2 regions of the Streptococcus suivaginalis genome follow, and region 2 is predicted to be linked to the other one. Evidence: predicted binding sites of a transcription regulator. Region 2 holds the regulator's gene; the other holds the start of a gene.
What was found. Region 2 encodes Rex, which represses fermentation and respiration genes when NADH is low (regulators of the CRP and FNR family bind a similar motif). Its sites were predicted from a motif close to TTGTGAANTANTTCACAA; they were not measured.
Positions count from the first base shown of each region.

Region 1: pflB (formate C-acetyltransferase) is a predicted target of Rex. The motif match lies at 2,007-2,024, and genes of this name have one in related genera.

Region 1 covers NZ_CP118733.1:166,124-169,550, forward strand. Annotated here, with positions in the region: gene pflB (formate C-acetyltransferase) at 1-1,886, opposite strand, end outside; gene PXH68_RS00930 (endo-alpha-N-acetylgalactosaminidase family protein) at 2,153-3,427, shown strand, end outside.
Region 2 covers NZ_CP118733.1:1,068,606-1,072,032, forward strand. Annotated here, with positions in the region: gene PXH68_RS04960 (cysteine desulfurase family protein) at 1-794, shown strand, start outside; gene PXH68_RS04965 (DUF1831 domain-containing protein) at 796-1,143, shown strand; gene PXH68_RS04970 (DUF4649 family protein) at 1,146-1,346, shown strand; gene PXH68_RS04975 (redox-sensing transcriptional repressor Rex) at 1,492-2,127, shown strand; gene radC (RadC family protein) at 2,124-2,816, opposite strand; gene PXH68_RS04985 (class A sortase) at 2,877-3,427, opposite strand, start outside.

The DNA.
Region 1 (3,427 bases), 900 kb from region 2:
CGGTGAACAGGTGAGTTACCAGTTTGTTTAGAGTAAGCAACGTTTGAAGTGATGGTCAAGATAGAAACTGCGGCTTCTGCATTCTTGTAGAGTTTATGTTTGTTCAAACGAGTGAAGAATGCTTCCATGAGCCATTTCGCGATGTCGTCTACACGGTCATCGTCTTCACCGTAACGTGGGAAGTCGCCTGTTACTTCGTAATCGTAGATGAAACCATCTTCGTCACGGATTGGTTTAACCTGTGCGTACTTGATAGCAGACAAGGAGTCAACAGTGTTTGCAAATCCACAGATACCGAAGCCCATGTTTGCACGAAGGTGAGTTGGCAAGAAGGCCATTTGAACCGCTTCGTAGTTGTACTTGTCTGTCATGAAGTGGATGATGTTCATGGCATCAACGTAAGTGTCAGTCAACCAGTCAAGGGCTTTCTCGAAGTTTTCAATAACTTGATCGTAGTCAAAGATCTCAGAAGTGTTTGGCTCAACGCCGTCAAATACTTTATAGTCTTTGTGGACATCATCGTAACCGTTGTTCCAGCTTGAAAGAAGGGCTTTCAAAACGTTAACACGCGCACCGAAGTACTGGATGTTGTGGCGTTTGTCTTCGCTTTCTGGGTCAAGTGGAGACACACAGCAAGAGATACAGCTCATTTCACCGTAACCGTCTTTGGCCATTGTTGTTACACCTTCATATTGGATAGAAGAGTGTTTGTGGCTCATTGCCATACAGTAGCGACGGAAAGCGTATGGAAGTTGGTCAGACCAAAGAACTGTCAAGTTTGGCTCTGGAGAGTTACCGATGTTGTCAAGTGTGTTCAAGAAACGGTAGTCCATCTTGGTAACACGGTGACGACCATCGTTACCCATACCTGCCATAGATGTTGTAAGGAAAGTAGGGTCACCAGAGTAGATTTCGTCGAAGGCTTTTGTACGAGCAAATTTCACTGTACGAAGTTTCAATACAAAGTCATCAACAAATTCTTGGATTTCTGATTCAGTAAATGTACCACGAGCCAAGTCACGTTCTGCGTAGATATCAAGAACGATTGGCACACGACCAAGAGAAGTTGCCGCACCATTGATAACACGGCAGACTGCCATGAAGGCGATGTTTGTCCATTGGATTGCTTCTTTGGTATTCATCGCAGGCTTGCGCACATCAACACCGTACATATCACCTAAGCGAACAACTTGTTGCAATGCTTGGTACTGCATGTTGATTTCTTCACGAAGACGGATTGACTCTTCATCGATTTCAGTAATCGCGTTCCAGTCAGCTACTTTTTCTTCCATCAAGTAGTCAGCTCCGTAGAGAGCCAAACGAGCGTACATACCAATAATACGGCCACGTGAGTAAGCATCTGGAAGACCAGAAACGTGATGTGAGTGGCGAGCACGGCGGATGTCAGCCGTGTAGGCACGGAAGATACCATCGTTTACAGTTGTAGCGTGTTTTGTATAGATTTCATGAAGAAGTGGGTCTGGGGTATAGCCGTTTTCGATCAAAGTTGTTTCAGCCATACGAATACCACCACGTGGCATGAAGTTCAATTTGAAGAGTTCATCGTTTTGGATACCGAAGATGAGTTCGTTTTCTTTATCGATGAAACCAGCTGGGATATCTGCGATTGAAGTAGCGCGATCTACGTCCATTGGGAAGCGAGTGTCTTCGTAGCCAGCTTTTGTTTCTTCAATGATTTTCTTGATATGGAGCGAACGCTCAGTTGGGCCAGCAAGGAAACTTTCATCTCCATCGTAAGGCGTATAGTTGGCTTGAACGAAGCGAGTGACACTAGCTTTATCTTGCCAGTCTGTACCTTTGAAGCCTTCCCAGGCCTGGGCGAAAATGTCTTCAGTAACATTTTTAGTTTTTACTTTTGTTGACATGAGGGTTCTCCTTCAAAATAGTTTTTTTATTCACATAGTTCATTATATCATGTGTAAGCACTTTCTTCAAGGTCAAAATACTTGAAAATAAATGAAAAGTGTGGTAAAAGATTTCAAAAATTGTGAAAATAGTCTCAATCTTTCTTTGCAAGGAGAATCAAATTTAAAAAATATAAAACATGTTAACATATTGACATTGTGAAAGCGTTTTTGTAAAATGAAGCTGTATAAACCAACTTTCTCAACATATCATAAGGAGGTAAACAATGAGAAGTTATTCGAAAGAATTGTTTTCTAAGAAAAATCACTACTCAATTAGAAAACTAACCGTTGGTGCAGCATCGGTCATTGTTGGAATGAGCCTGTTTTCTGGTGCTCAAATCAAGGCTGAGGAAACTGCCTTAGCAGAAGGTGCTACCAGAGAAGCTGTTCTGGCACCTGCGGAGGAAGCCGCGGCTGAAGAGGTGGTCGAAGAGAGTGCTGCGCCAGAAACTAATGAAGCAGCAGTAGCTCCAGAAATCAACTTTGCGCCAGCAGCCAATGCAACAGAAACAGTTGTCGCAGAGTGGACTGCAAGCTCCAACCCAGCAGGCACTGTTGAAGTTCGTGAAGAAGACGGTGTTCGTTACAACCGCTTGTCTTCTGTTAGTGGCCAAGATAATGGCGCTTCAACAGGTACATTTACTAGTCCAGATTTGAAGATGAACGAAGATGGCAGTGCAGCGATTTCCCTAGACCTGATCGAACGTTCAGATGCCGAAAAAGGTCGTTTTGGGGTGTATTTGAACCATACGAGCCACACCAAACATATTCTGGTTGGTTATGATAAGCAGGGGTGGTTCTGGGAGTACAAGTCTCCTGTGGCTACCAATGGTGGAACTTGGTATAGTGGCACACGTGTGGATGAGCCAGTGAAAGATACGGCTTACCGTCTCAATGTCAATCTGACTACAGGGGGCCAGTTGTCTGCATCCATCGTGTCAGCAGATAACCGTGAAACAGCTCTCTTCAATGCTATTCAAATTCCGGCAGAAGTATTGGCAGATCTTCGTTCGAGCAATGCTGCTAAATTGAAAGTAACCAGCTACAGTGCAGACCGAACCATTGTGGATGTCAAGGTAACCAACCAAACTGGTCTCAATAGCGATGAAGCAAATACTGATGAACAACCAGTTGAAGAGACACCGACACCAGCTGATATTCAACCAGAGTGGACCTCTACTTCAACTATTAAAGGAACTGTTGCCATCAAGGAAGAAGGTGGCGTTCGCTACAATGCCCTTTCTTCAACAGCTCAAAACAATAATGCCGCAAATATTGCTGTCTTTGAAAAAGCTGGTTTGGAAGCAAGTTCAGAAGGCAATGTCAATGTAAACTTGGAATTTGTAGAGCGTTCCGAAACCAACCAAGGCCGTTTTGGGGTTTTTGTCAAATACAAAGATGTAAATAACTTCCTCTTTGTTGGTTACGACAACTTAGGTTGGTTCTGGGAGTATAAAGTCAATGGTACAGGAAACTGGCTCCGTGAACGGACAGTCACA
Region 2 (3,427 bases):
TAGCAACACAACACGGTTTTGAGGTAACCTATCTTCAACCAGTAGATGGTAACATATCGGCTCAACAAGTGAAAGAGGCACTAAGAGCTGATACCATTCTCGTTTCAATCATGTATGTAAATAATGAAACTGGTATGATTCTTCCCATCGAAGAGATTGCCACAGTTCTTGCTGATCACCCAGCTCGCTTCCACGTGGATGCTGTCCAGGCTATCGGCAAACTACCGATTCAGCTAACAAATCTAGCTGTTGATTTTCTTTCAGCATCGGCCCATAAATTTCATGGACCTAGAGGAGTCGGTTTTCTCTTTGCCGCTGACATGCATTTCCATGCCTTGATACACGGAGGCAAGCAGGAGGGACAACGTCGAGCCGGAACTGAAAACCTTGCAGGTATTGCTGCTATGGCAACAGCCTTGACACAGCAGTTAGAAAACATGGAGAGCAATACGAAGCTTGTCCAAGATTTAAAAGACTATTTGCTTGAACAGCTGAGTTCACTCCCCCATTATCTAAATTTACCAAAGAATCATCTTCCATATGTCTTGAATGTTGGTTTACCAGATACGCTTAACGAACAGGTACTTATGCGGCTTGATTTAGCAGGTATTGCCCTCTCTAGTGGCTCTGCCTGTACCTCTGGTGTCATCCAAACCAGTCACGTTTTAGAAGCGCTATACGGCAAGAAGTCGCATCGTTTGAAAGAATCCCTCCGGATTAGCTTGGCGGAATCCAACACCAAGGAAGAAATTGATCAATTAATTCACCAACTATCACTTATATTAGGAGTTTAATATGGCTTTTGAAACATCCGTCAGCTTGAAAGACTGTTTATATACCTACGAGATCAGTCCTCAGATTAAAAAATATACTTTAAAGGACACCACTTTCGAAGAAACCAAGGCAGGGCATTTTCAATTAACTCGCCTTCTTGAAGAAATTCCAAATTCAAAAAAAGGATTTCTGTTGAAAATCATAATTAATAAAGATTTGACTGCCTTTAAAATCAATATTACAGACCAATCCGGTTTGCGTATTGTCAATATCTTCAAAGAAAATAGCAACCCCGTTATTCAAGAAAAATTTTACTTTTTGCTAGAAAGTCTTGTTGATCGAAATATCTTCAACAAGATTGAGAGATAAATATGATTAAAATTACCTATAAAGATGCCTATCAGCAAGTTCGAAGTCAAGAGTTTCCTGATTTGGCAGCTGCTCAGCTAGCATTTTCTGGCTGCCTTACCTTACCCGATTACTATCCTGTTCTGTCACTGACAAAAGACAGTGAGGACTTGGGCTTTACTGGTTCGATTGGTCAAGTTTACCACTTTTTACAAAGTCTATAATCAACTATCTGGTTTTCTTAGCAACGATTTCACAAATCCTCTGCTTTTGGAAAACCAGATTTTTCTTGTCATTTTCCAAGCTAATCTGTTGCAATATTCACAAACTTACTCTAGAATATTTTTAGAAACTGAAGGAGAATATCGAGTGAAGAACGAAAAATCGTCTATCCCAAGAGCAACAGCCAAGCGTCTGTCGCTCTACTACCGTATTTTTAAACGCTTTAATGCAGAAAATATTGAAAAAGCTAGTTCCAAAGAAATCGCTGAAGCCATTGGTATTGATGCCGCAACTGTCAGAAGGGACTTTTCTTATTTCGGTGAATTAGGTCGCCGTGGTTTCGGTTATGATGTGAAAAAACTAATGGAATTTTTCGCAGACATCCTAAACGATAATTCCATTACTAATGTTATGCTAGTCGGAGTTGGTAATATGGGACGAGCCCTACTTCACTATCGCTTCCATGAGCGCAATAAAATGAAAATCGTGATGGCCTTTGAAGCAGATGAAAATCCTGCAGTTGGAACTGTGGATGCAGGAATTCCTATCTATGCGATCTCTGAAATTGAAGAAAAAATCAAGGAAGCCAAGTCACAAACTGCCATCTTAACTGTCCCAAGTAATAAGGCACAAGAGGTTGCAAATATCTTAGTGGCTGCTGGTGTAAAAGGCATTCTGAGCTTTTCACCTGTCAATCTCTCTGTTCCAAAAGATGTTGTAGTCCAGTACGTTGATTTGACAAGTGAACTACAAACCTTGCTCTACTTTATGAGAAAAGACTAGTTGAAGGTATCAACCAATTCCCCCTCTTCTCGAAAACTAAAATAACGCGACTTTCCAACAATTAGATGGTCCAAAAGCACAAGTCCTAGCATATTGCAGGACTTTTTTAATGCCTGCGTAAACAAGAGGTCATTCTTACTTGGCTGAACAGAGCCAGATGGATGATTATGAACAATAATCACACTTGTTGCCATGTTTTTGACAGCATAGTAGAGGATCTCTCTTGGTTCTGCGATGGACTTATTGACACTTCCGATGAAAATCGTTTTCTGCTGAATAATGCGGTTTTGGGTATCCAAATAAATAGCTACCAGATGCTCTTGCTTTTTATCTCCCAACTCCTGCATCATGCGAGAAGCTAGTTTTTCGCTGCCTAAAACTTTTTGTTGGAGAGTGATTTCAGACTGGTGAATTCTACGCCCCAATTCAATCATGGCTTGAATTTCGATTGCTTTGACGCGACCAATTCCGCAGATCGATTGTAATTCTTCGATGGACATTCCCTTCAAATTTGCCAGATGATCCACCTCTTTTAGGATTTTTGTAGCCAATTCCTGGACTGGGTGCTGCTTGGTGCCAGTTCGAATAAAAATAGACAGCAATTCTTGATTACTAAGTCCTTCAGGTCCTACTTCCAGAAGTCGCTCTCTTGGTAATAATGAATTCTGTTGAAATGAAATACTATACATTATTTCTCATCCTCCTACTTCTTCTATTCGAAAAAAAAAAGAGAGAGCAAGGCTCTCTTTTTAAAGTTGAATTTGATTGTAAGAAATTTCAAATGAATCTAAAATCTCTGCATCTGTCTCATCAAAAGCTGTTACCGTCTCAAGCTCTCCTTTGACAATGGTTCGCATAGTGGCTGCTGCATCTTCACAAGTTACAAGCGTTACTTGGTTCTTCCCTTCAACATCATCAATCACATAGACGCTTTCTGGTGTCACAACTTCAACACTAGTTACAACATAGGTATAAACATTTGTTTTGTCCGTCAAGTAGATTTTCATCCCCTCTTTTGCATGTTCCAGAGGTGAAAATAAGGTATCACTAGCTCCAGCCATTCCAAATATATGGTGGCTAGCAAGAGCGTAGTTTCCTTGACCCATGACTTGGTCCTCTTTCATTGTACCGGCTCCGTACATAAGCGCCACATTGTCCAAACCTTTAAAAATCGGCAGGTTAATTTTTAAATCTGGAACCGCAATTCCACCAATTACAGGCAAATTTTGAGCTTCCCACTGGGCCTTCAAAACTGCTTCAGTTGAAATAGATTCTACTTGTTCGAAATCAAAAGTAGAGC